3 regions of the Embleya sp. NPDC055664 genome follow, and region 1 is predicted to be linked to each of the others. Evidence: riboswitches for the same ligand, from Rfam matches in the RefSeq annotation. Region 1 holds a riboswitch; each other region holds the start of a gene.
The links. Region 1 has a riboswitch for cobalamin ahead of ACWGR4_RS12930 (energy-coupling factor ABC transporter permease). Riboswitches for the same ligand answer to the same signal wherever they lie in the genome.
Positions count from the first base shown of each region.

Region 1 (10,356 bases):
CACCACACGCTACGTCACCGCCGGATTCGTCGGCTTCGCGCTGTTGCTTCTGGTGGTCGCCGCCCTGCTCGCGCTCGGCGCGCGCGGTCTGGGCGAACGGTCCGGTGGGTTCACCGCATTCGTCGTCGGCTGGTTCTCGCTGGTGATCGGCGGTGCGGTGTACGGGCTGACCGTGGTGGCCATCGCCTACGACGACGACCCGCTCATCCGCAGGGGACCCGGTTTCGACCGGACCATGGCACACGCACAGTCCGGGGCCTACTTCGGCGTCCTCGTCGGCTGGCTGGTCGGCCTGGCGGCGGTGGCCGCCTACCGGTCGGCGACGACCTACGGGCCGCCCGCCTCGCCCCTGTCGCCGGGCGGATACGGCCCGCCCTTCGGCTATGGCCCGCCGTCCGCCTCCGCCGGCCCCGGCTACGGCGCGCCGTCCCCCTACGACGCGCCGACCACCATCCGTCCGGCCGGGCCGCCGCCCACCGCGCCGCCGCGGCCGACCGGTGCGCCGGACACGCCACCCGGTGGATACCGGCCCTGAGGGGACGTTCGGGACCGGGCCTGAGAGACTGCGCCCCATGCGCGTTTACCTCGGCTCCGACCATGCCGGCTACGACCTCAAGCAGCACCTCATCGCGTGGCTCGACGCCAACGGCCACGAGGCCGTCGACTGCGGCCCGGCCGTCCAGGCCGACTCCTACGACTACCCCGTGTACTGTCTGCGCGCCGGCGAGCGCGTCGCGGCCGACCCCGGCAGCCTGGGCGTGGTCCTCGGCGGCTCCGGCAACGGCGAGGCGATCGCGGCGAACAAGGTCAAGGGGGTGCGCTGCGCCCTGGTGTGGAGCGAGGAGACCGCGTCGCTGGCCCGCGAGCACAACAACGCGAACGTGATCTCGATGGGCGCGCGCATGCACACCCTCGACGACGCGACCAAGTTCCTCGAGGTCTTCGTGAACACCCCGTACAGCGAGGCCGAGCGGCACACCCGGCGGATCTCCATGCTGACCAAGTACGAGAACACCGGCGAGCTGCCGGCCCTGCCGTAGCCCGCGCCCCGTACCCCGCATCTCCCACCGCCCCCGATCGGTCCGTCCGGTCGGGGGCGGTGGCGTGTCGGTGCGGGTCGGTAGCGTGGAGGGTGACACACCGCCCGTGTCCCCACCCGTCGCAGCGCTGGAGGCCGCGTGCCCGAGGGCCACACCATTCACCGTCTCGCCGCCGAGCACCGGGAGCGCTTCGCCGACGTACCGCTGCGGCTGAGCAGTCCGCAGGGGCGCTTCGCGGAGAGCGCCGCGCTGCTCGACGGGGAGCGTCTGGTGGATACCGACGCACACGGGAAACACCTGTTCCTGGAGTTCCCCGGCGAGCGCTTCGTACATGTGCACCTGGGCCTTTACGGACAGTTCTCCTTCGGCGAGGGCGAGAAGCTGCCGGAGCCGGTCGGCCAGGTCCGGCTGCGGATGGCCGCGAAGGTGCCCGGCGGGGCGAGCTGGGCCGATCTGCGCGGACCGACCGCGTGCCGGCTCCTGGAGCGGGCCGAGAAGGACGCGGTGCACGCCCGGCTCGGTCCCGATCCGCTGCGCGAGGACGCCGACCCGGCCGCGGCCTGGCGGCGCATCGAGCGCAGCGCGAAGCCGATCGGTGCGCTGCTGATGGAGCAGGACGTGCTCGCGGGTGTGGGCAACGTCTACCGCGCCGAGGTGCTGTTCCGCTTCGGGGTGGACCCCAAGCTGCCGGGCAAACGGCTGGCGCGGGCCACCTGGGACGCGATGTGGGCCGATCTGGTGCTGCTGATGCACGAGGGTGTGCGGCTGGGTCGGATCGACACGGTGCGGCCCGAGCACACGCCCGAGGCGATGGGTCGCGAGCCGCGCAAGGACGACCACGGCGGCGAGGTGTACGTCTACCGGCGCACCGACGCGCCCTGCCTGATCTGTGAAACCCCGGTGCGGACCGCCGAGTTGGTCGGACGGAATCTGTTCTGGTGTCCCACCTGCCAACCGTCGGCGTAACCTCCGGTTGGTTCCCGTTCGGTAGTGTCGCGGGGTGGCCGCGCCGACGAGCAGGATGAACCGGGCAAGCCGGACGGGCAGGCGGGCGGCGCTGGCTCGCCGGGGCCGCCGGTTCGTGGCCTGGCTGCGGCATCGGGTGTTCCCCTCCGACCGCTTCGCGCTGGCCGGTCTGCTGGTCGCGGTCACCGCGTGCGGGCTGCTCTCCGATCTGAACGGCGACTGGTTCCCGGCGACCGCACCGGTGCTGCCGATCCTGGTCGGCGGCCTGGTGCTGCGCATGCCCAGCCTGCTGCTGCTCTACGCGGCGACCGCCGGGGTGCTGGTCGCGGAGGACCGGGTGCACGACCCCGACGAGGTCACCGCCGGCTCCGTCCTGGTGGTCGCGGCGGTCGCCGGCATCGTGTTGCTGATGGCCCGGATGCGGACCCGGTTGGGCGTGCAGTGGACGCGCGGCGAGTCGATGTTGTTCGACCTGCGCGACCGGTTGCGGGCACAGGGCGAGATGCCGGTGTTGCCGCCGCAGTGGCACACCGAGGTGGTGTTGCGACCGGCCGGCGGGCAGTCGTTCTCCGGCGACTTCCTGGTCGCCGCCCGCAGTTCGACCGGTGGGCGGGTGCTCGAAGTGGTGCTCGTCGACGTCTCCGGCAAGGGGCTGGCGGCGGGGACGCGGGCGCTGATGCTCTCCGGTGCGTTCGGCGGGCTGCTCGGGTCGCTGCCGCCGCACAAATTCCTGCCGGCCGCCAACGACTACCTGCTCCGCCAGGAATGGGCCGAGGGCTTCGCGACGGCGGTGCACGTGGTGCTCGACCTGGAGTCGGGCGAGTACGAGTTGTTGTCGGCGGGCCACCCGCCGGGCGTGCACTGGATCGCCGGGACCGGGCGGTGGCGGGTGGTCGAGGCGGTCGGCCCGCTCCTGGGCGTGCTCGACGACGCCGCGTTCGAGGGGGCGCGCGGCCGACTGGACCACGGTGACGCGCTGCTGTTGTTCACCGACGGCATGGTGGAACTGCCCGGCGAGGACATCGCCACCGGCATCGACCGGTTCCTGGGCGAGGCGGAGCGGCTGGTCCGGGACGACTTCCACGACGCGGCGCGGCGGATCGTGGCGGCGGCCGGGCGCAACGTGGGCGACGACCGCGCGGTGGTGCTGCTGCGCCGACGCTGAGCCCGGCCGCGGTCAGTGCGTACGTGGCCGCGCGGGCGGCGCCAGGGCGCTCAGTTCGGCCGGGGTCCGGGGCAGCGTGCCGGGCGGGGCCACCCCGTGGGCGATCAGTACCGCGGCCACCGCGTGCGCCCAAGTCGGCCGCAGGCTCGCCGCGGCCAGCAGCGTGGTGTCCGCGAGCAGCTCCGCGGCCGGCCCGGTGTGCAGCCGCCCGTCGGCGAGCACGGCCGCGTCGTCGGCCCAGCGCAGCGCCAGGTCCACGTCGTGGGTGGCCATCACCACCGTCGTCCCGGCCGCACGCAGCTCGGCGAGCGTGTCGAGCAGCGCCTCCTGACCGGCCGGATCCAGGCCCGCCGTCGGCTCGTCCAGGACCAGCACCTGCGGCCGCATGGCGATCGCGCCGGCGATCGCGACCCGCTTGCGCTGCCCGAAGGACAGCAGGTGCACCGGCCGCGCGGCCAGGCCGGCGATGCCCAGCGCGGCCAACGCCTCGGCCACCCGCGAGCGCACCTCCTCCGGCGCGAGCCCGAGGTTCAGCGGCCCGAACGAGACGTCCTGGGCCACCGACGCGGAGAACAGCTGGTCGTCGGGATCCTGCACGACCAGCTGCACCACCCGGCGCAGTTCGGCAAGTCCCTTGCGGTCGTGCCGAATCGGCGTGCCGTGCAGCTCCACCCGACCCGAACCCGGCACCAGGCCACCGGTCAACAGCCGCAGCAGCGTGGTCTTGCCGCTGCCGTTCGGCCCGAGCAGGGCCAGCGCCCGGCCCGCCGGAACGGCCAGGGACAACCCGCTCAGCACCGGCGGCCCGTCCTCGTAGGCGTAGCCGACCTCTCGTACCCGCAGCGGAATCACGGCATCACCGATCCCAGAAGAAGAGTGGCGACGACGACCGCCGCCACGAGGAGTACGGACCGGGCCATGAAGCCACGCGAGACGGGCACCTCGTCCACGAGCACCCGCAACCGCCCGTCGTAGCCGCGCCCGGCCAGCCCTTCCTCCAGCCGCCGGGCCCGCGCGAAGGCGTGGACGAACACCGCCGACCCGAGCCCGGCGACCGAGCGCCACCGGGCCCGCCGGGTGCGATGCCCGAGCCGCCCGGCCTGGGCCTGGTTGATCCGGGCGGTGGTGTCGTAGAGCAGGAACAACATCCGGTACATCACCGCCGCCACGTCCACCACGGCCGCCGGCACACCCACCCGAGTCAGCCGGGGCAGGACGTCCGACAGCGGCGTGGTGAACGCGAACAACAACATCGCCAACCCGGCCGCACCGGAGCGGGCCACCAACTCGCCCGCGTGGCGCGGCCCGTCCGGCGCCCAGCCGACGCCGTCCGCGCGGATCGACACGAGCAGGGTCAGCGCGCCGGTCACCGCGAATCCCAGCGGCGCACGGGCCGCCCGCCACAGTCGTCGGGCGGGCACCTCGGCGAAGCCGAGCGCGATGGTCAGCACGGTGACCGCGACCAGCACCGCGCCGGGCCACGGCGGCAGCGCCACCGCGCACCCGAGCAGCCCGAAGGAGAGCACGGCCTTGTCGGCCGGGTGGCGGCGGCGCCAGGCACTGGCGTGCGCCGCCGCGTCGATCGGCAACACGGGTCAGCGACCCGGGACCGATACCGGGTCCTGCGCGGCGGTCGGGTCGGGGCCCGGGCCCGACTCGTCGGGGGTGTCGCTCGCCTCGGGCGCGAGCTTTCGGCGGGTGCGCTTGACGCCGAACATGTACCCGACCACACCCGCGCCGAGCGCGGCCTGGAGTGCGAACAGGCCGGACTCGATCTCGCCGGACGGCGGCTCGTACAGCGGGCTGAACCACGGCTTGTAGTCGGGGTCGTTTTCGGTGATCGCGGTCTCGGCCCGGGTGTCGGAGCCGGTGAACGGCTCGTCCTTGTCGTCGCCCATGCCGAACACCACGGGCAGCGCCGCGAGCAGCACCACGGCCAGCACGATCAGCAGGTTGATCTTCGTCGAGCGCTTCACTTGCTCTTCTCCTCCTCGCGCACGGGCCGCGCGTCGCTCAGCACGCCGAGGCGGACCAGGTCACCGCGACTCGACTGGCGCAGCAGGCGCACCACCAGGACGGTCAGCAGGCCCTCGCTGATCGCCAGCGGGATCTGGGTGAGCGAGAAGATGCCGCCGAACTTGGCCAGCGCGCCCGGGAATCCGCTGTCCGGGTCGGGGAAGGCGAGGGCGAGCTGCACGCTGGTGACGCAGTAGGTGCTCAGGTCCGCGACGAACGCGCCGGCGAACACCGCGACGTCCAGCGGCATGGTGCCGCCGCGCCGGTCCAGGAGCGAGCGGGCGAGCCGGTATGCGCCGTAGCCGGCCCAGGGGCCGACGATCGCCATCGAGAACACGTTCGCGCCGAGCGTGGTCAACCCGCCGTGGGCGAGCAACAGCGCCTGGAAGAGCAGGGTGATCGTGCCGAGCACCGCCATGATCGGCGGCCGGAACAGGATGGCGCCCAGGCCGGTGCCGGTGGGATGCGAGCAACTACCGGTGACGGATGGGATCTTCAGCGCGGACAGTACGAACGAGAAGGCGCCGGACGCACCGAGCAGCAGGGTGTTCTCGGGCCGGTCGCGCACCTCACGGGTGAGCGCGCGGGCGCCGTGGACGACGAACGGGGTCGACGCGACGCCCCAGGCGGCGGCGTGTTCCCAGGGCAGATAACCCTCGGCGATATGCATGAGGAAGGGTCCCTCTCCAACACCTCGTGGACGGACGATCGCCGTGGCCGGTCTCCTGGCTGACGGGTCGTGCGTTCACGTGCTCCGCCTTCCCGGGTCCGCGACAGCGGTCCCAGTGGCTTCCCGAGGCGACGAATCAACGTTTCCGCGGGGGTGGAGGAGAACTTCCCGATCACAGTGGCGAGGGCCGCGCCGGCATCGAACCGGCTTCCCGAGCACCACGGCGAGCCGACACTAGTGGTCGAGTGGACATGGCGACAAGGTGGCATCTGCAAACCGTGCGCAAGACCACAAGGCGGGCGGAGCGGCGGAGCAATAGCCGCATTCCGGGGCGGCGCGCGACGACCCGTCGGGGCGGGGCACGCTCGCGATCGTGGGACCGGGCGCCCTGCCCGAGAGGGAAGCGGGGCCTCAGCCCAGTCCGGGGCCGCGCCCACGGACCACCAGGGTGCCGGCGACCCGGTCGCCGACCCGCTGGCCCCGCTCGCTGGTGAGCACCGCGACCAACCCGATCACACCGAGCGCGAACGCGTCGACGCACAACAGCACCCAGCGGATCGCCAGTTGGCGCCGCCCGGCCCGACCGCCGGACACGTCGACCACACGGATCCCGAACACCTGCATGCCCCAGGTGCGCCCGTCGTGCTCGGCGGGCCGCAGCACCCAGTACCAGAACAGGATCGCCACCGCGACCACGAGCACACCGGCGGTGATCGTCGCGGTGAGCGGACCGCTGCGGATCGAACCGTCGGGGTGGGTGGGCAGCAGCACGAACAGGAACATCGCCGCGCCGGGCAGCAGCGCGGAGGCGATCACGTCCACCACGAACTGGCCGATCCGCCGGTACAGCACCGACGGGCCGACCCGATGTTCGATCGTCGGCAGCCACACCCGGGCGCGCGGCCCGACGGGATGGGCCGAGCGCGCGAACCGCTGCGGAAGGCTCCGTTCGTACATGCTGTTGTACTTTCCGCAACCGGGCGGGTTGACTCCCGGCACGGCCGATCTCGCCGAGATTGCGCCCGGTCGGCGGACAGCGGGCCCGACCGGGCGGCGGCGAAATGATCATCGATCGGCGGGATCGACCGAAAACGATCAGATCGTCATCGGGCCGTCGACTCCGAACAGGTCCGGCTCGGAGCGGCTGATCACGTCGTACAACGGCTTGTAGTTGATCCACGCCACCGTGTCGTTGCCGAGCTGCTCCCGGGTCAGCCGCGCGTTCTCCGGCGAGATCGGTCGCAGTTCGCCGGCCGCCTGGGCCAACAACTGGACCTGGCATGAGCGCTCCATGGTGATGAACCACCACGCCGCCGCGTCCACCGACTGTCCGACGGTGAGCAGACCGTGGTTGCGCAGGATCAGCGCCTTGCGCGAGCCGAGCGTCTTGGCGATCCGCCGTCCCTCCTCGGCGTCGAGCACCACGCCCGCGTAGTCGTCGAAGAGTTCGTGGTCCTCGTAGAACGGACACACGTCCTGGGTGATCGGCTCGAGCCGGATCCCGAGCGCGGACAATGCGCGTCCGTGCGTGGAGTGGCTGTGCGCCGCGGCGACCACGTCCGGGCGGGCCGCGTGGATCTGCGAGTGGATCGCGAACGCGGCCTGGTTGACGTGGAACCGGCCCTCGACGACCTGCCCCTCGTGGTTGACCAGGATCAGATCGTCCACGGTGATGTGCTTGAACGACATCCCGAACGGGTTGACCCAGAAGTGGTCTACGAACTCGGGGTCGCGCGCGGTGATGTGCCCGGCCACCCCCTCCTCGAAGCCGAACCGGCCGAACAGCCGCAGCGCCGCGGTCAGTCGCTCCTTGCGGTGCCGGCGCTCCTGCTCGACGGTTTCGAACGTGGGCGGCAGCGCGAAGCTCAGGTCGGTGGGCGAGACCGGTCGCGGCGGCGCCGACCGCTCGGTGCCCGGCGGGCCGTCCTGGGGGCGGGGCGCATCGGTGGCGGACATGTCCATCTCCTCGGACTCGGGGCGCGCAGGGGTGCCGCCGACGCTACCCGCGAGTCACATCCGGGGACAGCCTTGCGCGGGCGCCGGATCGCGCGGGGTCGGGGCGGCGAGCCGGTGCGCGCGGGCCGAGGCGGTGCACGCGGGCCCGGGAGCACGAGGACCGGGATTCTAGCGCGCGAAAGTCGTGCGGATCGGGTTTCCGGCAATTAATCGAATATTGCCCACGACCGCCTTCGGGCCACTCCTACGCTGCCGTTCAGCGAGTCCGGGAGGTCGAGTCCGAAGCAGTCGAGCTCGAATTCCCGGACCCGCTCGAAGGCGACGGGAAAAGTACGCGCGGACGTATACAGGGGGAAGGGGCGCGTGAGGTGAGCGGCGGGGGAGTGCATTCCACGGAGGTCGCGAATATCGGCGTACGGCCACCCGCGGGGGCGCCCGGATCCGGCCGGGGCGACGGGGTGGGGTCGCGGGCCAGGACCGAGGCGGGCCGCCGGGGCACGCCCGCGCGAGCGCCCGCGTCCAGGAGCCCGATCGCGAGGAGTTGGGCGGAGATGGCACCACCCCCACGCCGATCCAGACCGTCCCGGCGCAGATCAGCCGACCCGCCGACCGGATCCGATCCCGGGCGGGCCCCATCGATCGAGGTGGATGTCATCGAAGCAGTCGAGGCCGATCCCCCCGCACCGACCGAGGTCGAACCGATCGCAGCGATCGAGGCGACCAAGGTCGGCGGGCCGCTCCCGAGCGATCCGGACCCGGGACCGGCCGGGTCCGGCGACGAGCCCGTCGGAGTCCACCGGAAAGCCGCACCGCCGATCGCCCCGGAGGCAATCATGGCCAATATGGAAACGGCCCTCAAGGAAGCAATGACGATCGAGGGTGCCGTGGGAGTGGCCCTGGTCGACTACACCAGCGGAATGGCGCTCGGAATTCTCGGCGGCAGCAAGGAACTCGATCTCAACGTGGCCGCCGCCGGGAATACCGACGTGATGCGCGCGAAGCTGCGCACGATGGAGATGTTGCACCTCGGCGACCAGATCGAGGACATCCTGATCACGCTCGGCAAGCAATACCACCTGATCCGACCGCTGTCCGGTCGGGCGGGGAAGGGGCTGTTCCTGTACCTCGTGCTGGTGAAGGATCGCGCCAACCTCGCGCTGGCCCGACACAGCCTCAAGCGTGTCGAGGAGGAGATCGAGGTCTGAGCCCGGACGCGCCGGCGAGCCCAGGCCACCGGCGCCGGCCCAGACCCATCCTCGACACCCTCGGCGCCCCCGCCACCCCCGTGCGACGGGTGCCGGCGGGGTGTCCGGGGACACGTACGGCGGCCCTGGTCTCCCCGCTCCGTCTCGGATATGACGGTACGTCAGATGTACCGTCGAGCCTCGACGTACCTCGCGCGGGCGATCATCCACCCGATCGTGCGCGGATCGTGTCCCCCGAGTCCTCCGAGGAGCCGCATGTTGTCGGGCGAGAAGATCCTGATCACCGGTCCCGCGGGCCAGATCGCCTATCCGCTGACCGAATACCTGGCCCGGGACAACGAGGTGTGGGGCATCGCCCGCTTCTCGAACGCCGAGGACCGGGCGCGGGTGGACGCCCTCGGGGTGACCACGCGCGCCGTCGACCTGGGCTCGGGGGCGTTCGACGACCTGCCCGAGGACTTCACCCACGTCCTGCACCTGGCCACCTTCCAGGGCCCCGGACTCGACTACGACGAGGCGCTGCGGGTCAACGCGGAGGGCACGGGACTACTGCTCCAGCACTGTCGCCGGGCCAAGGCCGCGCTGGTGATGTCCACCGCGTCGGTACTCAAGCCGCATCCGGACCCGATGCACGTCTTCCACGAGAGCGACCCGCTCGGCGACGCCAACGTCACGCACGCGCCGACCTACTCGGTGTCCAAGACCGCCGAGGAGGCGGTCGCCCGCTACTGCGCCCGCGCCTTCGACCTGCCCGTGGTGATCGCCCGGATGAACGCCTCCTACGGCCCCGGCGGCGGACTGCCGACGATGCACATGGACGCGGTGCTGGCCGGCCGGCCGATCACGACCCGCTGGGACCCGTGCATGTACAGCCCGATCCACCAGGACGACATCAACAGCCAGGCGGCGGCGCTCCTGGACGCGGCGTCCACCCCCGCGACGGTGGTCAACTGGGGCGGCGACGAGCCGGTGAGCGTGCAGGAGTGGGCGGCGTACACGGCCGAGCTGAGCGGCCTGCCCGCCGAGGTGGTGGTGCGCGAGCAGCCCGGCACGCTGCGCGGGCAGATCCAGGACACCACGAAGCGGGCGGCGATCACCGGGCCGTGCGCGGTCGACTGGCGCGCGGGGCTGGCCCGGGTATACGCCTCCCGGCGCGACGATTCGGCCCGACCGGGTCGGGCGGCTTCGGGTCGCGCTCGATAGCGTCGAGTCGTCACGTCTTACTCGCGCCGTCGCGGAGCGCTCCACGTCCTCGGATCGGGTGGCTGCGGCGGCACCACGCAGGAGGGACAACGATCATGGGCATCCTCGATACCCCCATCGCCACGCTGGCGGGGG
Region 1 covers NZ_JBSHGZ010000006.1:106,842-117,197, reverse strand. Annotated here, with positions in the region: gene ACWGR4_RS12965 (hypothetical protein) at 1-535, shown strand, start outside; gene ACWGR4_RS12960 (ribose-5-phosphate isomerase) at 573-1,040, shown strand; gene ACWGR4_RS12955 (DNA-formamidopyrimidine glycosylase family protein) at 1,179-2,006, shown strand; gene ACWGR4_RS12950 (PP2C family protein-serine/threonine phosphatase) at 2,062-3,171, shown strand; gene ACWGR4_RS12945 (energy-coupling factor ABC transporter ATP-binding protein) at 3,184-4,023, opposite strand; gene cbiQ (cobalt ECF transporter T component CbiQ) at 4,020-4,763, opposite strand; gene ACWGR4_RS12935 (energy-coupling factor ABC transporter substrate-binding protein) at 4,767-5,147, opposite strand; gene ACWGR4_RS12930 (energy-coupling factor ABC transporter permease) at 5,144-5,857, opposite strand; cobalamin riboswitch at 5,886-6,095, opposite strand; gene ACWGR4_RS12925 (RDD family protein) at 6,269-6,814, opposite strand; gene ACWGR4_RS12920 (class II aldolase/adducin family protein) at 6,953-7,813, opposite strand; gene ACWGR4_RS12915 (roadblock/LC7 domain-containing protein) at 8,647-9,018, shown strand; gene ACWGR4_RS12910 (NAD-dependent epimerase/dehydratase family protein) at 9,274-10,221, shown strand; gene ACWGR4_RS12905 (glutathione peroxidase) at 10,317-10,356, shown strand, end outside.

Region 2 (10,356 bases), on a different contig from region 1:
TATCCGGCGATGGTGCTGCGGCCGTACGGGCAGATCGTGGCGGCCAACGCGGCGATCGACGTGCTCACCGACGGCGCGGCCCCGGAACTGCTCGGGCAGCCGATGAACATGTTGCGGCTGATGCTGCATCCGCGGGGCATGGCGACACGGGTGGAGAACCTGGCCGCGTGGGGCCATCACATCATCGAGAACATGCGGGCCCGGGCGCTGCGCAGCCCCGATCCGCTGCTCGACACGTTCATCGAGGAGCTGCGCGGCTACGTCCCGAACGTGGAACCGGGCCCCGACCACCTCGGCTTCGCGGTGCCGCTGCGGTTGCGGGACCCGGCGAGCGGGGGCGAGTTGCGCCTGCTCACCACCCTCACCTCGTTCGCGACGGCGACCGACGTCACCGTGTCCGAACTCCACCTGGAGGCGTTCCTGCCCGCCGACGAGGCGACCGCGACCGCTTTGCGCCGCCGCGCCGCCGAACGCTCGTGAGCCCGGGCGGGCCGAGCGGAACCGGCGCGGCCGGCCGGCCCCGAAACGCACGAAACCGCCGTGCCGCCCCGGAATCGGGACGGCACGGCGGTGGTGTGTACCCGGGCACGCGGACCCGGGTCAGAAGTCCTCGTCGAAGGAGACCGATCCGGTGACCGCGACCTGGTAGGCCGACACCCGCCGCTCGAAGAAGTTGGACAGCTCCTGCACGTCCTGGAGTTCCATGAAGCCGAACGGGTTCGCCGAGCCGTACATCGGCGCCATGCCCAGCTGGGCCAGCCGCCGGTCGGCCACGTGCTCCAGGTAGGAGCGCATGTCGGCGACGGTCATCCCGGACACCCCGCCCTGGAGCAGGTCCTCGGCGAACGCCGTCTCCGCGTCCACCGCCTCGGCCAGCATCCGCCGTACGTCCTCGGCGAGTTCGTCGTCGAACAGGTCGGGCTCCTCGGCCCGCACCGTCTCGACCACGGAGAACGCGAAGTCCATGTGCGCGGACTCGTCGCGGAAGACCCAGTTGGTCCCCGAGGCGAGGCCGTTGAGCAGCCCGCGCGAGCGCAGGAAGTACACGTAGGCGAAGGCGCCGTAGAAGAACAGCCCCTCGATGCACGCCGCGAAGCAGATCAGGTTGAGCAGGAACTGCCGCCGGTCGTCCCGCGATTCGAGCCGGTCCAGGCCCATCGCCGAGTCGATCCAGCGGAAGCAGAACTCCGCCTTGCGCCGGATCGACGGGATGTGCTCGACCGCGGCGAACGCCTGCTCGCGCTCCTCGTGGTCGGGCATGTAGGTGTCGAGCAGCGTCAGGTAGAACTGCACATGGACGGCCTCTTCGAAGAGCTGCCGCGACAGGTACAGCCGGCCCTCGGGCGAGTTGATGTGCCGGTACAGGTTCAGCACCAGGTTGTTCGCCACGATCGTGTCGCCGGTCGCGAAGAACGCGACCAGGCGCTGCACGAGGTGCCGCTCCGCCGGGCTGAGCTTGTCCAGGTCGGCGAGGTCGCTGTGCAGGTCGACCTCTTCGACCGTCCAGGTGTTGCGGATCGCCGCCCGGTACTTCTCGTAGAAGTCCGGATACCGCATCGGGCGCAGCGTGAGGTTCATTCCGGGATCGAGCAGGCTCACGTGCACGCCTCACATGCTTCGGGGTTCTCCAGCGAGCAGGCGATAATCTCGACATCGGAGGGGGCGAGGTCCGAGATCTCCTCGACCGGCGCGGCGGACGCCTGCGCGGGCACGGTCGCCTGCTGGATCCGCGTCGCGGGGCGCGAGCGCAGGTAGTACGTGGTCTTGAGACCGGTGGACCACGCGTAGCGGTACATCGAGGACAGCTTGCCGATGGTCGGGTCGGCCATGAACAGGTTCAGCGACTGCGACTGGTCGATGTACGGCGAGCGGGCCGCCGCCAGGTCGATCAGCGCACGCTGCGGCAGCTCCCACGCGGTGCGGTACAACTCCCGTACGTCCTCCGGGAGTTCGGCGATGCCCTGAACCGAGCCCTCGGCGCGCTTGATCCGGTCGCGCACCTCGGGGGTCCACAGGCCGCGGGCCTTGAGCTCGCGCACCAGGTAGCCGTTGATCTGCAGGAACTCGCCGGACAGCGTCTCGCGCTTGAACAGGTTGGACACCTGCGGCTCGATGCACTCGTAGGCGCCCGCGATGGAGGCGATGGTCGCGGTCGGCGCGATCGCCACGAGCAGCGAGTTGCGCAGCCCGTGCGCGGCCACGCGGGTGCGCAGCGCGTCCCAGCGCTTGGTCTGCGTCGGGTACACGCCCTCCCACAGGTCCGGCTGGAGCCGGCCCCGCGCGGCGTGCGTCTCGGCGTAGGCCGGGTGCGGGCCGTGTACCTCGGCGAGCGCCGAGGAGGTCTCCAGGGCGGTGAGGTAGATCTCCTCGGAGATCAGCGTGGACAACTCGCGCGCCTCGGCCGAGTCGAACGGCAGGCCCAGCGTGAAGAACACGTCCTGCAGGCCCATCAGTCCCAGGCCCACCGGGCGCCAGCGCGGGTTGGACGCGGCGGCCTGGTCGGTCGGGTAGTAGTTGATGTCGATCACACGGTCGAGGAAGATCACCGCGGTGCGCACGGTGGCGCGCAGCTTGTCCCAGTCCATACCCTCGCCGGCGACCACGTGCGCGCCGAGGTTGACGGAGCCGAGGTTGCACACGGCGGTCTCGCCGTCGCTGGTGACCTCCAGGATCTCGGTGCACAGGTTGGACAGGTGCACCACGTTGCCCGGCTCGGCGGCCTGGTTGCAGGTCCGGTTGGCGGCGTCCTTGAAGGTCATCCAGCCGTTGCCGGTCTGCGCGAGCGTGCGCATCATCCGGGCGTACAGGTCGCGCGCGGGCATCTGCCGGACGAACCGGCCGTCCCGCTCGGCGGCTTCGTACACCTTGTCGAACTCGGCGCCCCACAGGTCGGGCAGCTCGGGCAGCTCGTTCGGGTCGAACAGCGACCAGACGCCGTCCTCCTCGACGCGCCGCATGAACAGGTCCGGCACCCAGTTGGCCAGGTTGAGGTTGTGCGCGCGACGCGCGTCCTCACCGGTGTTCTCCCGCAGTTCGAGGAACTCCAGGATGTCGGGGTGCCAGGTCTCCAGGTACACGCAGGCCGCGCCCTTGCGCCGGCCGCCCTGGTTGACCGCGGCCACCGACGAGTCGAGGGTCTTCAGCCACGGCACGATGCCGTTGGAGTGCCCGTTGGTGCCCCGGATCAGCGAGCCGCGCGAACGCACCCGCGACCAGGCCACGCCGATGCCGCCGGCGAACTTCGACAGCCGGGCGATGCGCCCGTACATGTCGTAGATCGACTCCAGCTCGTCCTTGGGCGAGTCGAGCAGGTAGCACGAGGACATCTGGGTGTGCACGGTGCCGGAGTTGAACAACGTCGGCGAGCTGGGCAGGTAGGCCAGCGAGGACATCAGCCGGTAGAAGCCGATCGCCTCGCCGGGCTCCTTGGACAGTCCGCACGCCACGCGCAGCAGGAAGTGCTGCGGGGTCTCGACCACCTTGCGCGAGACGGGGTGGCGCAGCAGGTAGCGGTCGTAGACGGTGCGCAGACCGAAGTACTCGAAGCGGCGGTCGCCGTCGGCGTCGACGGCGGCGTCCAGCTCGGCGGCGTGCGCGGCGACGAACGCCGCGGTGTCCGCGCCGATGATGCCCTCGCGGTGACCGAGCGCGATGCCGGCGCTGAAGGAGGCGACGCCGGCCTCGGCGGCCTCGTCGGCGATCCGGCCGGCCAGCAGGCGCGCGGCGAGCCGCGAGTAGGCGGGCTCCTCGGCGATCAGCTCGGCGGCGGTGCGCACGGCCAGGTCGGCCGCCGCGCCGCGGTCCGCACCCTCGTTCAGACCCGCGACGACCCGGCGGACGACCCGATCCGGATCGACCTCCGGCAGATCGCGCGCCTGGGTGCGCACCAGGGTGGCAAGGCGGTCCTCGGGGCTCTCGTCGACCCGCATCCGGGTCGCGCCCACGCTGTCCACAACGGTCACGTGCTCTCTCCTCGCGAGCTCGTACGTACAGGTGACCCCACGCCCGAAGGCGCGGGCAGCCGGCAGGTATTCGGACTCGCGGGCATGCCGGGGCACCGCCGGGCACGGCGTGTGCTCGGTGGTCCGCGGAGTGCCTAGCGGTCGTCGCTTCCCGTGCGCCTTTCGGCGTCCGGCGCTCTATGACGACTTTCGTTCCCGCTCACCGCTGCGGGGGCAGTTCCGGCCTCGCACCGGATTCCCTCTTGCCTCGCCTTCCCGGAAACTTCGGTCGGGCGAACCAGCTGCGTCGCAGAGCATATATGTAGTGGCGGGGTGGTCGTTGCACCCCCAGGTGTTGTGTCGCGTCCCGATTCCCGGCGTGTCACGGTTCGCCGGAGACGTGCCCCGGTGGTACGACCGGCGAGCAATGCGACGCGCGTCGAGCGCCCCGAACGCCCGCTCCCCCGGCGCCCGTCCGGCCCCACCGGGCCTGCGCGGGCCGCGTGGAACGGGGCCGGGGTCGGCGGGAGCACGGCGGGGGCGGACCGGATCGACGGTGGATCGCGCGTCGGCCGCCGCACCGATCGGCCGGCAAATTCCTTCCTCGCCGGGCGTGTCGGAGGGCGCGTGACACGAAGCACATCGCGCCGCGGCCGGCCGATTCACGCGGAGCGGATCGGCGGCTCCGGCCCTCGGGTCGGGACGAGCCGGGTCGCCTCCGGGCCCGGATCACGCCGCCGTTGCCGGCCGGCTCACGGGCGACGTGTGCGCGGGCCCGGTCCGGGTGGGCGGGCGGGTCGGGGCGGGCTGCCTTGCGGTCGGTCCGTCGGCCGGGGTACCTCCCGGCCCGAGTCGCGCCATTCGGCGACCAACGCCTCGTAGACGGGAGTCTCGAACGTCTCGGTGGGCCACGGCCCATACGGGGCCCGCAGGATCTTCATGCCGGCCCAACCTCACGAGGAGGCGCGAAGTAACCACCAACCGGGTGATGCCACCCGGTCGATTGACGGCCCCGCCCCGGGTCGGGTCGCCCACGACGACCCCCGGTCGCCGCCGCACATGGTGGGCGGCACGGATGGCGCCCCCGCGCGCGGCCCTCCTATTCGGGCGGGTAGGCCGTGGTGCGCAGGGCGGTGAAGGCTTCGGCGAGGGCCGCGGCCGTCCAGTGGGCGTTCAGGCCGCTGGGGTTGGGGAGTACCCAGATTCCGGTGTCGTCGATCGTCTCCGGCTGGCGGCCGACCACCGCCTTGGGGCGGCCGAAGCCGGTGCGGTACGCACCGATGCCAAGCACCGCCAACCAGGCCGGTCGGTACCGGCGTACCTTCGCGGTGAGCGCCAGGCCGCCGGCCCGGTACTCCTCCTTCGTCAACTCGTCGGCGCGCGCGGTGGTTCGGGCCACCACGTTGGTGATGCCGAGGCCGAGCGTGGTCAACTCGCGCTGCGCGGCGGGCTCGATCAGGCGCGGGGTGAAGCCCGAGGCGTACAGGGCCGGCCAGAACCGGTTGCCGGGACGGGCGAAGTGCCGCCCGGTGGCGCCCGACCAGAGCCCCGGGTTGATCCCGCAGAACAGCACCCGCAGGTTCGGCGCGATCACGTCCGGGATGCTCCGACCGTGCGCGGCCGCCAACTCCTCGGCGGTGGGATTGCGTCCGGGCGGGATCGGCAGCACGATCGACGCGGCGGCATCGGTCTTCGCGCCCGCCGCGCCCGCCTGCTCCGCGCCCGCCTCGGCGATCCGCGCCTCGTCCCGCCGGCTCACGGCGCCTCCGCGATCATCGCCGTCCCCACCGAGCGGAAGCCGATCCGGTCGTACACCCGCGCGACGTCCTCGTCCCCCGCGCTCAGGAACACCGTCTCGCTCCCGCCCTCCAGCGCGTGCCGGGCCAACTCCCAGGTCACCGCCGCCGCGAGGCCGCTGCGCCGGGCCGCGGGCAGGGTGGCCACGCCGACGATCTCGGTCGTGTCGTACAGGTGCTGGTAACTGCCGACACACAGCGGTCCGGCCGGGCTGTACGCCGCGAACATCACCGTCTCGCCGCTGCGCAACCGCTCGTTGAGGTAGGACAGCAGGCCCGGATCCTGGCCCAGCGCCGCGGTGTCCCGCTCGGCGGGCCCGTCGGAGCCGGGCGCGGTGCCGGGATTGGCGAAGCCGATCGCCGCGACGCTGTGCACGATCGCCAGGTCGGTGGCGTCCGCGCGGATTCGCCGCAGCGTCACCAGGTCCGGCAGATCCGGGCGCTCGGCCGGATGTTCGTCCGGGTCGAGCACCATCAGCGGGTGCTCGTGTACATGCAGTTCGGCCTCGATCGCGGCCGCCCGCAACGCGGGGGTGCTCTCGTGGACCCATTCGAACGTCTCGGGCACTTTCAACTCTCTCTGCCGCGCCCGGACCGCGCGCACGTCCGCGACGGTGGGCTCGGCGAGGCCGCCGAGCGTGGGTCGGGCATAGTAGGGCCACCCTTCGCCCTCCCGGACGAACAGCGTCAGCGCGCCGATCGCCTCGGTGCGGGTGAACCGGCGGGGCACCGCGTCGTAGAAGATCTCCAAATGCGCGCGCAGTTCCGCGGCGGACTTCGGCATGCGGGTCAGTGTGACACGGCCGTCGGCACCGGTTCGGCCCGGTGTCCGAAGCCCGCTTTCCCTCCGAAGCCCGCGTGCACCCCGAAGCCCGCCTTCAACCGGCCCAGGAGTTCGGACAGTCGCTCGGCGTCCTCGTCCGGCCAGTCGGCCAGCCGCTCGGCGATCACCGCGAGGCAGCTCTCGGTGGCCCGGTCGACCACGGCGCGCCCCTGCGGGGTGAGTCCGAGCAGTACCGACCGGCCGTCGCGCGGGTCCGGGCGGCGGGCCACCCAGCCGTGTTCGACCAGGTGCGCGAGGTGTCGGCTGACCACGGACATGTCCAGGTCGAGGAGTTCGGCCACGCGCCCGGCGCGCAGCGGTTCGGCACTGCGGCCCAGCACGAACAGGACCGCGGAGCCGGGCGGCAGGCTGCCGGGAGGGACGGCCTTGGCGAGGCCGCGGCGTACGCCGACGATGCCCTCCAGCTCGGTGAGCAGGTGCCGACAGGCTTCCCTGGTGGCCATGGCGGCTCGCTCCTTCCTGTGCCCGGGCGGTCGTACGCCCGCGCGGCGACTCGTTGCCTGTCACAACCATAGAAGAAATTAGTTGCATTTGACAACTTCTCCGGCGGCGAATCCGCCACGCCCGGCCGGCGCCCGGGTACGGTATGCGGCGTTCCCGCAGCCGACGGAGGCACCGCCGTGTCCGGATCGCCCGCTCGTCGCGTGTTCGACGCGCATCTGCACATCGTCGACCCGCGCTTCCCGCTCGTGGCCGATCACGGCTACCTGCCGCCGACCTTCACCACCGCCGACTACCTGGCCCGCGCCGTCCCACTCGGCGTGACCGGCGGCGCGGTGGTGTCCGGCTCGTTCCAGGGCTTCGACCAGACCTACCTCCTCGACGCGCTGGCCCGACTCGGCCCCACCTTCGTCGGGGTGACCCAGCTGCCGCCCGACGTCCCCGACCGGCGGATCGCCGAGCTGGACGCGGCCGGGGTGCGGGCGATCCGGTTCAATGTCCGGCGCGGCGGCTCGGCGACGCTCGACCACCTGGACCGGCTCGCCCGCCGGGTCCACGCGATCGCCGGCTGGCATGCCGAGCTGTACCTCGACGCGCGCGATCTGCCCGACCTGCTGCCGGTGTTGACCGCGCTGCCGAGGGTGGGCATCGACCACCTGGGCCTGTCCCGGGAGGGGCTGCCGCATCTGCTGCGGCTGGTCGAACACGGCGCCAGGGTCAAGGCCACCGGTTTCGGCCGGTTCGACGCGGACGTATCCGCGACGCTGCGCGCCGTCGCCGCCGTGGACCCGCGGGCCCTGCTCGCCGGCACCGACCTGCCCTCGACCCGCGCGCCCCGCCCGTTCCGGGACGCCGATCTCGACCTGATCGCCGACGCGGTCGGGCCGGACCTGGCCGCCGCCGTCCTGTACGACAACGCGCACGCCTTCTACCGTCCGCGCGGGTAGGCCCTCGCCGGCGGGCCGGTCGGCGCCCCTCACTCCCGGGCCGCAAGCGCCCGGACCGTGTCCATGTCGTCCGCCTCCGCGGCCGTCTTGTCCTCCCGGTAGCGCAACACCCGCGCGAAGCGCAGTGCGAGGCCGCCCGGATAGCGCGTGCTGGTCTGCAACCCGTCGAAGGCGATCTCCACGACGAGTTCGGGTCGCACCCACACGGTCCAGTCGTCCCGGCGCACCTCGAGTTCCCGCAACCGCTCGGTCTGCCACGCGAGCAGTTCGTCGGTGAGCCCCTTGAACGTCTTGCCGAGTATCACGAACCCGTCCCCGCCCGGATCCCGCGCGCCCAGGTGCAGATTGCTCAGCGTGCCGCGCCGGCGGCCGTGGCCCCACTCGGCGGCCAGCACCACCAGGTCGAGGGTGTGCCGCGGTTTGACCTTGACCCAGCCGGCGCCGCGCCGACCCGCCGTGTAGGGGGTGTCCAGGGACTTCACCACCACCCCTTCGTGCCCGCGCCCGACCGCGTCGGCGAAGAACGCCTGCGCCGCCGCGTCGTCCCCGGTGACCAGCCGGGGCACCAGGAGTTCGGGCGGCGCCAGGTCCGCGAGCGCGGCCCAGCGGTCCGCGCCGGGGCGGTCGATCAGGTCCTCGCCGTCCACGTGCAGCACGTCGAACAGGTACACCGTCAGCGGCGTCTCGGCCCGCAGCCGCGCGGCGTCGCGGGTCCCGGTCCGGGAGGCGGTGATCTGGAACGGGTGCGGCCTGCCGTCCGCGCGCAGCGCGATCGCCTCGCCGTCGAGCACGGCGGTACGCACCGGCAACGCCCGTACCGTCTCGACCAGTTCGGGCACACGCGGGGTGATGTCGTCCAGGCTGCGGGTGAACACCGCGACACGATCGCCGTCGCGGTGGATCTGCACCCGGATGCCGTCGATCTTCCACTCCGACGCGACCTCGGCGGCGGGGTCCTTGGCCCGCAGCTTGGCCAACGCGCCGGCCACGTCCGGCGCGGCGGCGGCGAGCATCGGGCGCACCGGGCGGCCGACGTCGAGGGTGAGCGCGTCGAGCGCGGCCCGGCCGCCGTGCAGCGCGGCGGCGGCCACCGGTCCGGCGGCGCCGCGCAACATCAACGCCCGCCGTACCGCCGTGGCCGGGACCTCGGCGGCGCGGGCGATCGCGTCCGCCATCACCCCGTCCAGTGCGCCCTGGCGTACCTCGCCGACCAACAGCCCGATCAGGAAGCGCTGTTCGACCTCGGTCGCGCGGGCGAACAGCGCGTCGAGCGCGGCCCGTCGGGCGGCCTGCGAGCCGGTGCCGGTGGTGGCCCCGATCGCGGCCAACGCGGCGTCCACCTCCAGGAGGGTCAACGACGGCTCGGCCGCGGGCGGCGGCACCGCACGCAGCATGGCGGGCCCCACACCGATCTGCCGCTGGGTGAGCGTGCCCGCGAGGTAGGCGACCACCACGGTCGCCTCGTCCGGATCCGCCCGCCGCAGGCAGCCGGCCACCAACTCCGCCTTCGCGGTCCGCCCGGACTCCCCCGCGATCTCCCCGGACACGACGGCCACTTCCCGAAACAACAGCGACCCCACACCCACCACTCCTCCCGACGACTCCCCCCACCATGACCGCCGAGACCACATTTCAATCCCCGACCCCGGGTCGCCCGCCGGGCGGGCGACCGATTCCGTCCCACCGGCCGGCGGCACCGGGCCGTGGAACCCGGCTCGACCGGCGGCCCGCCGGTCCTGCCGCCACCGCAGCACCCGAGTCGGCCTCGGTGACGCCGGGGCGCCGAGGAACCCGGGACATCGAACGCCGAACGGGCCGGGGCATGCCGGGGATTCCCGCATGGCCCGGCCCGTTCGGCGGCAGGTGCGATTTGTCTAGAGGATCGCGCCCGGGCGGTACTTCGCCGCCTCCGGGTGCTTCTCCGCGACCGCCTCGACCCGGCGGACCACCTCGGCCACCTGGGCCGCCGCGGCGCCGGTGAACGACAGCCGGTCGGCGAGCAGCGTGTCGAGCGCGGCCCGGTCCAGCGGCAGCCGCTCGTCGGCGGCCAGGCGGTCGAGCAGTTCGTTGCGCTCGACGCCCTCCCGCAGCGCCAGCGCCGAGGCGACCGCGTGCTCCTTGATCACCTCGTGCCCGGCCTCGCGCCCCACCCCACCGCGGATCGCGGCCATCAGCACCTTGGTCGTGGCCAGGAACGGCAGGTAGCGGTCGAGTTCGCGCGCGACCACGGCCGGGAATGCGCCGAACTCCTCCAGCACGGTCAGGAACGTCTCGACCAGCCCGTCGAACGCGAAGAACGCGTCCGGCAGCGCCACGCGCCGCACCACCGAGCAGGACACGTCGCCCTCGTTCCACTGGTCGCCCGCCAACTCGCCGACCATCGAGGC
Region 2 covers NZ_JBSHGZ010000002.1:431,461-441,816, forward strand. Annotated here, with positions in the region: gene ACWGR4_RS05085 (helix-turn-helix domain-containing protein) at 1-480, shown strand, start outside; gene ACWGR4_RS05090 (ribonucleotide-diphosphate reductase subunit beta) at 601-1,578, opposite strand; gene ACWGR4_RS05095 (ribonucleoside-diphosphate reductase subunit alpha) at 1,596-3,929, opposite strand; cobalamin riboswitch at 4,007-4,260, opposite strand; gene mug (G/U mismatch-specific DNA glycosylase) at 5,041-5,601, opposite strand; gene ACWGR4_RS05105 (GNAT family N-acetyltransferase) at 5,697-6,521, opposite strand; gene ACWGR4_RS05110 (MarR family winged helix-turn-helix transcriptional regulator) at 6,527-7,024, opposite strand; gene ACWGR4_RS05115 (amidohydrolase family protein) at 7,202-7,969, shown strand; gene ACWGR4_RS05120 (ATP-dependent DNA ligase) at 7,999-9,540, opposite strand; gene purB (adenylosuccinate lyase) at 9,844-10,356, opposite strand, start outside.
Region 2: linked by a shared signal. The riboswitch ahead of ACWGR4_RS05095 (ribonucleoside-diphosphate reductase subunit alpha) and the one ahead of ACWGR4_RS12930 (energy-coupling factor ABC transporter permease) in region 1 are both predicted to bind cobalamin.

Region 3 (10,356 bases), on a different contig from region 1:
GGGAGATCGTCGTGCGCGACGGCCGGTCCCGAGACATGGCGCGCGCCGCGTGAACGTGTTCCGTGATCTCAGGATGGGCGCCGGATTCGCGGTCACCGGCGGCCGGGAAGGCTGGATCCGCACACTGTTGACCGCGATCGGCGTGGGCCTCGGAGTGGCGCTGCTGCTGCTGACCACCGCGATTCCGAGCGCGCTGTCGGCGCGGGACGAGCGGGGCCGCGATCGCAACGAACAGCGCGGGCAGGCGGCGCAGGCCGGCGACCACACGCTGCTGATCGCCAACGCCGACACCAGCTACAAGGGCGACGAGATCCGGGGCCGGCTCCTGCGGGCGGAGGGCCCGAAGGCGCCGATCCCGCCGGGGCTGGCCAAGGTGCCGGGGCCGGGGGAGATGGTCGTCTCGCCGGCGCTGGCCGACCTGCTCGATTCGAGCCGGGGGCGGCTGCTCCGGGAACGGTTCCCGTACCGCACGGTCGGCACGATCGGCGACAAGGGCCTGATCGGCCCGGACGAACTGGCCTTCTACGCCGGGAACGACACCGTGACCGCGGGCGACCGATGGAGTTCGGTGCAGCGGATCACCGCGTTCGGCAGTTCGTTTCCCGCCGATCCGATGGATCCCCGGCTGGTGTTGCTGGTCGTGGTGATGTTCGTGGTGCTGCTGATGCCGGTCGCGGTGCTGATCGCCACCGCCGTGCGGTTCGGCGGCGAACGGCGGGACCGGCGGCTCGCGGCGCTGCGGCTGGTCGGCGCCGACGCGCGGAGGACCCGGTGGATCGCGGCGGGGGAGGCGCTCGCGGGATCACTGTTCGGCCTGCTGTTCGGGCTCGGCTTCTTTTTGATCGGGCGGCAACTGACCGGCGTGGCCTCCGCGTTCGACCTGAGCATCTTCCCGGCCGACCTGGATCCGAGCGTGCCGCTCGCGGTGCTCGTGGCGCTGGCGGTGCCGTGTTCGGCGGTCGCGGTGACGCTGTTCGCGCTGCGTGCCGTGGTGATCGAACCGCTGGGCGTGGTCCGGGCCGGCACGCCTCCTCGGCGCCGGGTGTGGTGGCGCCTGCTGCTGCCGCTCGCGGGACTGGCCGCGCTGTACCCGCTGATCCGTCAGGGATCGGAGAGCGGGGAGTTCAACCGGGGACAGGTCGTGCTCGGCGTGGTGCTGCTCCTGCTCGGGGTCAACGCGCTGCTGCCCTGGCTCGTGGAGACGGTGGTGGCCCGGCTCGGTGCCGGTCGGGTGCCGTGGCAACTGGCGGTCCGGCGGCTCCAGGTGGGCAGCACTTCGGCGGCCCGGGCGGTCAACGGCATCGCGGTCGCGGTGGCGGGGGCGATCGCGCTCCAGATGCTCTTCCTGGGGATCGAGAACGACTACACCAAGGAGACCGGCGCGGATACGACGCGGGCCCAACTCTCGGTGAGCTCCGACGCGCCGGTGGGCACCGAGGGAATCGAGCGGATCGCCGGGCAGATCCGGGAGACGACGGGGGTGCGCAGCGCGTTTTGGCGATCCTCCACCCGCCTGGCCGAGCCGGGCGACGAGCCCGGTCCGGGCGCGTCGTTGACGATCGGGACGTGTGACACGTTGCGCGAGTTGGCCCGGATCGAGGGATGTGCGGACGGGGACACGTTCGTCGTCGACCCGCGCACGTCGAGTTCCGTCGGGAGCATGCGGCCGGTGCCCGGGAAGAACGTGGTCATCGACATGGGCCACGGCCCGCGTGCGACGCCCGTGCTCACGCCGTGGGTGATCCCCGCGGCCGCGCGCACGGTCCCGGGTCGGGCGGACGGGAGCGGGATCGCCCCCGACGGGGTGTTGGCGACGCCCGGCGCGGTGCCGGCGGCCGTGAGCCGGCAGCTGACGTACTCGATGACCTTGGCGCTCGACCTCGCGGTGCGGGACGCGAGCGACCTGGCGCGCAACGCCATGGCCCGGGTGGATCCGTTGGCGCAGGTGTACACGCTGAACGAGACCCACGAGTCCCGGCGGTTCGCGAATGTGCGCACCGCGCTGTTCATCGGCTCGACGGTGGTGCTGCTGATGATCGGCGCGAGCCTGCTGGTGACCATGCTGGAACAGCTGCGCGAGCGGCGGAAGTTGTTGTCGGTCCTGGTTGCGTTCGGCACCAGGCGCAGCACGTTGAGCTGGTCGATCCTGTACCAGACGGCGATCCCGGTCGTGCTCGGCCTGTTCCTCGCGGCGGGCACCGGGGTGGCGTTGGGCGCGGCGCTGCTCGGCATGGCGCAACGTCCGTTCGGGGTGGACTGGGCCGGGCTGGCGTCGATGACCGGTATCGGTGCGGGTGTGGTGCTGTTGGTCACGGCGCTGAGTCTGCCGCCGCTGTGGCGGATGATGCGGCCGGACGGGTTGCGGACGGAGTAGACGGGGCGAAGTGGGCGGACGGAGCTGCGCACGGTATGGCTGAACGCGCGGCGGCGTCGGGGTCGGAGACTTCGGGCCCGACGCCGCCGTAGTGTGTTCGTCAAAGCTGCGCGTGACGGGGTCAGGGCTTGCGGGCGACCGCGCCGAACTGCGGGACGATCGGCGGGAGTTCGCCGTCGACGGGGGCGGCTCGCCAGCGGGCGCAGGAGACGATGCCCGGGTCGAGCAGGTCCAGGCCGGCGAAAAAGCGGGTGAACTCGGCGAGGCTGCGGGCGGTGATCGGCGGCGTGGCGTTCTCGTTCCAGAACCGCATGGCCTCGACGTTGCCCTCGCCGCCGAGTTCGGTGGTCGGATGGGTGATCACCAGGTGGCTGCCGGACGGTACGGCGGCCATCAACCGGCCGACGATGTCCACGGCGGTGTCGGTGTCGAGGATGAAGTTGAGGCTGCCGAGCAGCATCACCGCCACCGGGCGGTCGAAGTCCAGCGTCGCCTTCGCGTCCGCGACGATGGCGTCGGGGTGGTGCGCGTCGGCGTGGATGTAGTCGGTGGCACCCTCGGGGGTGCTGGTGAGCAGCGCCCGGGCGTGCGCCAGGACGAGCGGGTCGTTGTCCACGTAGACGATCCGCGCGGCGGGATTCACCCGCTGGGCGACCTCGTGCGTGTTGTCGGCGGTGGGCAGCCCGGTACCGATGTCGAGGAACTGGTCCATCCCGGCCTCACCGGCCAGGAAGCGCACCGCGCGACCCAGGAACTCCCGGTCCGCGCGGGCGACTTCGCCGATGCTCGGGAACATGCTCGTGACGTGGTCGCCGACCTTGCGGTCGATCGGGTAGTTGTCCTTGCCGCCCAGCCAGTGATTCCAGACCCGGGCGTTGTGCGCGACGTCGGGCCCCGAGATCGGCTGGCCCTCGGACGGTCGATTCTCGCTCACGACGGTGGTCCCTTTTCCTGTCCGCCGTTCACCCGGTGCATCCCGAACGAAAGGCTGCGCGCCCAAGCGCCTTCGAACCCGTTCCCGAACCATTGTGCCAGGCGCCGACCAATCGGTTCACCGCCACCGACCGTGTCGCCACGCGTGTCGGCGACGCAGTGAGTGTTGTGCGTGCCCATGGAAGGTGGTCGAAATCTGCAAGAGGCGCCGACCTGGGCTTTTGCCCTGGCCGGCGCCTCTTGAACACCGTCGTGCCCCTTGACCCCCAGTGCTCGAACGGGCGTTCCTGCCGTGCCCGTCGGTGCAGAAACCTTGGGCTGGACGCTTTCCTGTCCGGGTGTCATGGGGATTTTCGATGCCGCGTGATTCCCAATGCGTGAGAGGGCCCTGAGAGGGGTGCTGTTGTCGCGACATGCTCGCCGCCTCGGCAGGAGGGCCCCCGGGACCGACGCCCGCACCTGTCGAGGCAGCGGCTACCGTGTCGACGGTGGCCGCCGGCTCGTCCGGTCAGGGTGTGGTGGGGCAGTGCAGTGTGGGGGCGTTCCGGTGAGCGCCCGCGCTGCTCAGGTCGGCGAAGCCGGTGCCGGCCAGGCCGAGAACCGCCTGAGCGGTGGCCCTGGTGGCGGTGGCGGGGTTGTACCCGCCGGTGTCGTAGGCGATCGCGCCTCGCGTGGCCGTGGATGCCGAGCAACCGACCTGACGTTCGGTCAGGAAGTGCCGGGCGGTCAGGCCCGGTATCACGCGCCAGGACGAGAGCAGGGCCTGGGCGGCCAGGCCGGTGCTGTCGGCGTTCGAGGTGGTCGCGCCCACCGTACCGAAGCCGCCGTCGGAAAGCTGGTGTGAGGCGAGCCAGTTCAGTCCGGCGGCCGCTTCCTGGTGGCGCCCGGTGGCGGCCAGCGCCTGCACGCTCATCGCGGTCGAGTCGGCGTCGCTGGTGCAGGTGGACAGACCGTAGTCGAGGGGGAATCCGCCGTCGGCGCAGTGTGCGTCGGCCAGGAAGTCCACCGCGGCGGCGGGGGCGCCGGCCGCAGTGCGGTCGAGCGCCAGGAGCGCGAGGGACTGGCTGAAGGCGTTGCTGTAGTCGCCCCACGGCGAGGTGTCGGTGAAGCGGCCGGAAGGCTTTTGCAACGAGAGCAGTCGGGCCGGGAGGTCCACGCCGCCGAACGAGGTGGGGTCGACACCGCGTACCTCGGCGGCGAGGAGGATCTTGGCGGTGGCTCCGGCGTAGGCGTTGGTGGTGCCGTCGCCGATGTACCCGGACAGGATCTCCGGGCGGGCGAGCCACGTGGTGGCCTTGGCTCCGTTGTCGTCGGCGACCCCGGCTGCGGCGAATGCGAAGATCGCGTCGATCGTCAGGCCCTGGTCGGGGTAGGTCACTCCGTCGAAGGTGGTCTCGAAGCGTTCGCCGTCGACGAGTTGCCGGGCCAGCCATCCCGCCGCGGCCTGGGTGCGGTTGCCGGAGAGTATGGACACGTTTGCCTGGGGCGTCGTGTCGGTCGTCGGTGGAGCCGCCACGGCGGTGGACGGGATCAGGGCGGCCGTACCGGCGAGGGCCAGTCCGCCGAACAGCGCGGCGATCCGGCGTCCGGGTCGGGTGAGCGTCATCACGGTGCCTTTCCGGGCCCATGGCACGGCGGACCCGGGAGACCCGGCGGCCGAGCGGGCACACCGACGGCGGCACCGTCCCGACGCACGGGTCGCTGGGGCTCCGTCCCGCGGACCACGACGGGGATGGGAGACGAACACTGCGGCGACGGGCATTCGGGCTCGCCGTCGGGAGGGACGGATCACCGCTGCGGGTCAGCGCCGGATTCACACCGGACTTCCCCCGTCGTCGGAGCTACTGCGAGTCGTCACACAAGACGATCGAAACAGATGAAGACGCCCGAAATCGGTACGTCGACTGCTCAGACCTGCAGATCCCGCACTCTACGGACCGCTCACTCCGGACGGAACTCTCTTTCCGGCCAACAAGATCGCCGGTACATGAAGGATGGATCCGACGCGGAACCCGGAAATCCTCCTTGAGGCTTCAGTAGTCACACGCCGCCTCTCGACCGGGGTCGACGTGGGGGCGGGCACCGAGGAAGCGGCTCAGCGGCCGAGCGGTGTCAGGCGGGGCCCGTGTGTTGGTGGGTGGCGCCGTCTCGGAAACGCTGCACGTGTGTGGTGCGCCCCGGTCGAGCAGGAGTGCGGTTGCCCGTGGCAGGAGGTCCCGGGTCGGGTCTGGTGCCGGCGAGGGCCGCGTGTCATGCTGTGGCCTGCTGTGCGACGGCGAAGCCGAGGAAACCGGTGCGATTCCGGTGCGGTCCCGCCACTGTGATCGGGGAGCGACTCCCGTCAAGGCCACGGCCCCGCTTCGGGGTTGGAAGGCCGGGGGAAGTGTTGATCCGAGAGCCAGGAGACTCACGTCGTCGCCACCTCGATACAACCGGGGCGGATTTCCCCGAGAGAGGCCGGTGGTTCGCCATGTCTGTGGTGCTGAGCCGTATCTACACTCGCACGGGCGACGCGGGCACGACCGCGTTGGGCGACAACTCCCGTGTCCGTAAGACCGATCCTCGGATCGTCGCCTATGCCGACACCGACGAGACCAACGCCGCCATCGGCGTGGCGCTCGCGCTGGGCTGCCTGGACGCGGAGTTGCGGAACGTCCTGGAAGGCATCCAGCACGACCTGTTCGACGTGGGCGCGGACCTGTGCGCTCCGATCCGCGACGGAGACGAACGCCTGCGGGTCCGGGACGAGGACGTATCCCGCCTCGAGCGTTTGTGCGACACGTTCAACGAACGGCTCGAGCCCTTGCGGTCGTTCGTACTGCCGGGCGGTACGCCCGGCGCGGCGCTCCTGCACACGGCGCGGACGGCCGCCCGCCGGGCGGAACGCTCGGCGTGGGCGCTGATCGAGACGGACACGGAGTTGTCCGGCGGGGAGGCGGCAACGGTGAACCCGGTGTGCGTCCGCTATCTGAACCGTTTGTCGGACCTGCTGTTCATTCTCGCGCGGTTGGCCAACGACGGCGGGCGCGGCGACGTGCTGTGGAGTCCCGGCCGCAACCGCTGACATCGCGCCGCCACCGTTCCGCCGGCCGATATCGCACCGGTTCTCGCAGGGTGTGGCGGCACGAACGACTCGCTCGGGAGACAACCCGAATTGCGTTCCCGGACTTGCCACCCGGCCGCCGCCGCGGCCGGGTGGCAAGGCTCAACGCCCGCATCGCCCGCTACCCCAAGACCTACGTCGCCGTCATGGACGGCATCGTGATGGGCGGCGGCGTCGGCATCTCCGCGCATGGGAAGGTGCGCATCGTCACCGAGCGCTCGACGATCGCCATGCCCGAGACCGGCATCGGCTTCGTCCCCGACGTCGGCGGCACCCACCTGCTCGCCCGAGCCCCCGGCGAGTCGGGTACGCCCCTGGCGCTGACCGGCTCCGCCATCGGCGCGGGCGACGCGATCGCCTGCGGCCTCGCCGACCACTTCGTGCCCTCGCACCGCCTGGACGCGGCGATCGAGGCGTTGGCCACCGGGACGCCGGCCGACGTCCTCGGCCGCTTCGCCGACCCGGCGCCCTCGGGCGAACTCGCCGAGAACGCACGGCGGTTGCCCAGCCGTCCGCCGTCCCGATCGCATGCCCTCACCGACATCCGCGGTGGAGAGTCTGCTGTCGATGGCTCGGGAACTGAAACATACGGGGGATGGGAAGGATCCGGAGTCGATGCAGGACGAATGCGGGGATCCCGAATGTCTGCGGTGTCGTCTGCTCCGGGCGGTGGGCGCAAGGCAGAGGCGGTAGGCGCCACATACGGAACGCAGCTATGGGGCGGGCTTCGTCGGCTTGGTGGTGGTCGCGGTGCCGACCTGCGTAAGGCCGTTGTCGGCCGGGGCGGGTTCGAACACGATTGGTGCCTCGAAGGCCGCCTTGCGGGATGCGCGCCGCAGGGCGGCCAGCACCGCCGGGCCGACGAGGACGATCGCGAGGCAGTTGGTGATGGCGCGGCCGGTGTCCCATCCGAAGGTCGAGGTGAGCACGGTGAACACGAAGAACCGGCGCAGGTTGTCCAGGATGCCGTCGCCGGGGACGAAGGCCGGGCCGACCATGGATTCGGAGTCGGCGAGGAACGGCCAGAACCACATGTTCATGAGGAACCCGAACGCGTAGGCGGCGAAGACGCCGTAGCAGGCGAGCATGACGATCTCGCGCCGCCCGCGCACCCGCCGGGGCAACAGGCCCGCGCCGAGTCCGACCCAGGCGGAAGCCAGCATTTGAAACGGCAACCACGGGCCCACGCCGGCGGTGAGCAGGGCGGAGGCGAACAGTGAGGTGCAGCCGAGCACGAATCCGAACCCGGGGCCGAACACGCGTCCGGCCAGGACGAGCATGAAGAACACCGTCTCGATCCCGGCGGTGCCGGCGCCCAGCGGACGCAGTGCCGCGTTGATCGCGGAGAGCACGCCGAGCATGGCCAGCGCCTTGGAGTCGAGCCCGCCGCTGGTGAGTTCGGCCAGCACCACCGCGACCACGAACGGCAGGGTGCCGGCGAAGATGAGCGGCGCGTCGCCCGAGTGCGCGGCCGATTCGGGGGAGGGGGAAGCGAACAGCGGCCACAGGAACATGGCCAGGCCCGCGATCGAGGCGATGGTGAGCACGATCGCGGTACGCGGGGTGATTCGGATCGCGTTGGTGCGTTTGCGCGTGTCGGTGACGGTCGTCATCCGGTGGGCTCCCTGTCTGCGGCGGATGCGCGAGCGTCGCGTGCGGTCGGGACGCCGTCCTCGGAGGCGGACTCCCGGTCGCTGATGTCCGTATCCGCAAGGGCGTTGCCGACATCGGTGACGGTCAGCCATTCGGCCGGTGCGAGAATCTTGGCCACCTGGGGTGCGAACGCGGGCGAGGAGACTACGACTTCGGCGGTCGGACCGTCGGCGACGATGTCGCCTTCGGCCATCACCACCACGCGGTCGGCGACTTGGGCGACGAATTCGACGTCGTGTGTGGCCAGTACGATCGCCCGCCCGGCGTCGGCGAGTTCGCGCACCACTCGGACGAACCGCCGCTTCGCGTGGTAGTCGAGGCCGCGCGTCGGTTCGTCCAGCAGCACCACCTGTGGCGCAGCGACCAGTTGGATGGCAAGCACCAGGGCGAGGCGCTGCCCCTCGGAGACGTCGCGCGGGTGCAGGGTGCCGTCGATCCCCGGCGCGATGCGATCGAGCAGCGCCCGGCACGCACCGGCTTCGGCGCCGGATTCCCGGTCCGCCTCGACGCATTCGGCGTCCACGGTCTCCAGGTAGAGCAGGTCGCCAGGAGTCTGCGGGACCAGACCGACCAGCGCGCGAGCCCGCTTCGGCTCGGCCCGGCCCGGATCGGTGCCCGCCACGTCCACGGTGCCGCCCTGGCGGGGACCGGAGCCTTGGAGGGCCCACAGCAGCGAGGATTTGCCGGAGCCGTTGCGGCCCATCAGGGCGGTGACCTGCCCGGCCGGCAACTCCAGGTCGAGGCCGCGTACGGCGATCACGTCGCCATGGCGCACGATGATGCGCCGCGCGGTCAGCAGCGGGTCGGCCGAGGAATGGGCCGATCGTGGTCCGGGCGGGGTACAGTCCGCCAACCGCGCCCGCAGTGGTGCGGCCAGTCGGCGGGCGTCGCGGACCGACAGCGGCAGCGGCGACCAGCCGGCGAGCCGCCCGAGTTCGACCACGGGCGGGGCGATGTCGCAGGTCTCCAGGATTTCGGCGGGCGAGCCGTCGCGCACGGTGTGGTCGCCGGGCAGGTGGACGAGTCGGTCGGCGTACTGCACGACCCGTTCCATGCGGTGTTCGGCGACGATCGCGGTGATCCCGAGGTCGTGCACGAGCCGGGTGATCGCGGCCAGGACGTCCTCGGCGGCGGTCGGGTCGAGTGCCGAGGTCGGCTCGTCCAGGACCAGTACACGGGGGTGCGCGGTCAACACCGAGCCGATCGCGACCCGCTGCTGCTGGCCGCCGGAGAGCGTGCGCAGCGGGCGATGGCGCAACTCGGCGATGCCGAGCAGGTCCAAGGTTTCCTCGACACGTTTGCGCATCACCGCCGACGGGATGGCCAACTGCTCCATTGCGTAGGCGAGTTCCTCCTCGACCGTATCGGTGACGAAACCGGCGAGCGGATCCTGACCGACCACGCCCACCAGGTGTGCGAACTCGCGCGGTGGCTGTGTGCGGGTGTCGATGCCGTCGACCAGCACGCTGCCGCGCAACGTGCCGCCCGTGAAGTGCGGGACCAGGCCGTTGATCGCCCCCAGCAGGGTGGACTTGCCTGCCCCGGTGCGGCCGACGACCAGACACAACTCCCCTTCGGAGATGGTCAATTGCACGTTGCGCAGGGCGGGGGCCGGTGCGTCGGCGTAGGTGATGGTGACGTCGCGGAATTCGATCACCGGACGGACTTCTCCCTGATGGTGGTACCGGTACCGGCCGGACCCGCCTTCGGCGCGACGGCCGACGCATCGGGTGCGGGCACGGTGTCGCCGATGCGAGGTGCGGTGAGCGGAGGTGGCGGTGCCAGCCACGCGGGCAGCACGCCGACGAGCAGCGCGAGGACCGGGAGCGGGGCCAGTTCGGGCCAGGCGAGTGGACTCAGCGACGGGTACAGGTTGCCCGCGTCGATCCGGCTGGTCAGGTAGAGCAGCGCGCCGGTGCCCAGACCGCAGCCGGCGACCGCGAATTCGGCCGGGCGCCAGCGGTCGGGGAGGTAGATGCTCCGGTTGATCCGCCGGCCGGTGAGCACGAAGCCGATGCCGGCGATCAGGAGGCCGCCGGGCAGCATGGTGGCGCCCAAGTAGCGGGGTGTGCTTCCGTCGAGGAGCGCGTAGACGCCGACGCACACGCCGATCAGCCCGACGAGGGTCAGGACGCCGGTCAACAGTCGGATCGCGCGTGGCAGATGCCGATTGCGGCCGTATCCGCGCGAGTCCATCGCGGCAGCCAGTGCCAGTGAACGATCCAGCGCGTCCTGAAGGACCGGGATCGCGATCGACCGCAACGCCCGCATGCCCTTCTGCGCCCCGCCGCGC
Region 3 covers NZ_JBSHGZ010000071.1:1,301-11,656, forward strand. Annotated here, with positions in the region: gene ACWGR4_RS47295 (ATP-binding cassette domain-containing protein) at 1-53, shown strand, start outside; gene ACWGR4_RS47300 (FtsX-like permease family protein) at 74-2,374, shown strand; gene ACWGR4_RS47305 (SAM-dependent methyltransferase) at 2,496-3,308, opposite strand; gene ACWGR4_RS47310 (prenyltransferase/squalene oxidase repeat-containing protein) at 3,816-4,913, opposite strand; cobalamin riboswitch at 5,044-5,178, opposite strand; cobalamin riboswitch at 5,591-5,716, shown strand; gene ACWGR4_RS47315 (cob(I)yrinic acid a,c-diamide adenosyltransferase) at 5,778-6,371, shown strand; partial or broken gene ACWGR4_RS47320 (enoyl-CoA hydratase/isomerase family protein) at 6,509-6,895, shown strand; gene ACWGR4_RS47325 (ECF transporter S component) at 7,124-8,023, opposite strand; gene ACWGR4_RS47330 (ABC transporter ATP-binding protein) at 8,020-9,720, opposite strand; gene ACWGR4_RS47335 (CbiQ family ECF transporter T component) at 9,717-10,356, opposite strand, start outside.
Region 3: linked by a shared signal. The riboswitch ahead of ACWGR4_RS47310 (prenyltransferase/squalene oxidase repeat-containing protein) and the one ahead of ACWGR4_RS12930 (energy-coupling factor ABC transporter permease) in region 1 are both predicted to bind cobalamin.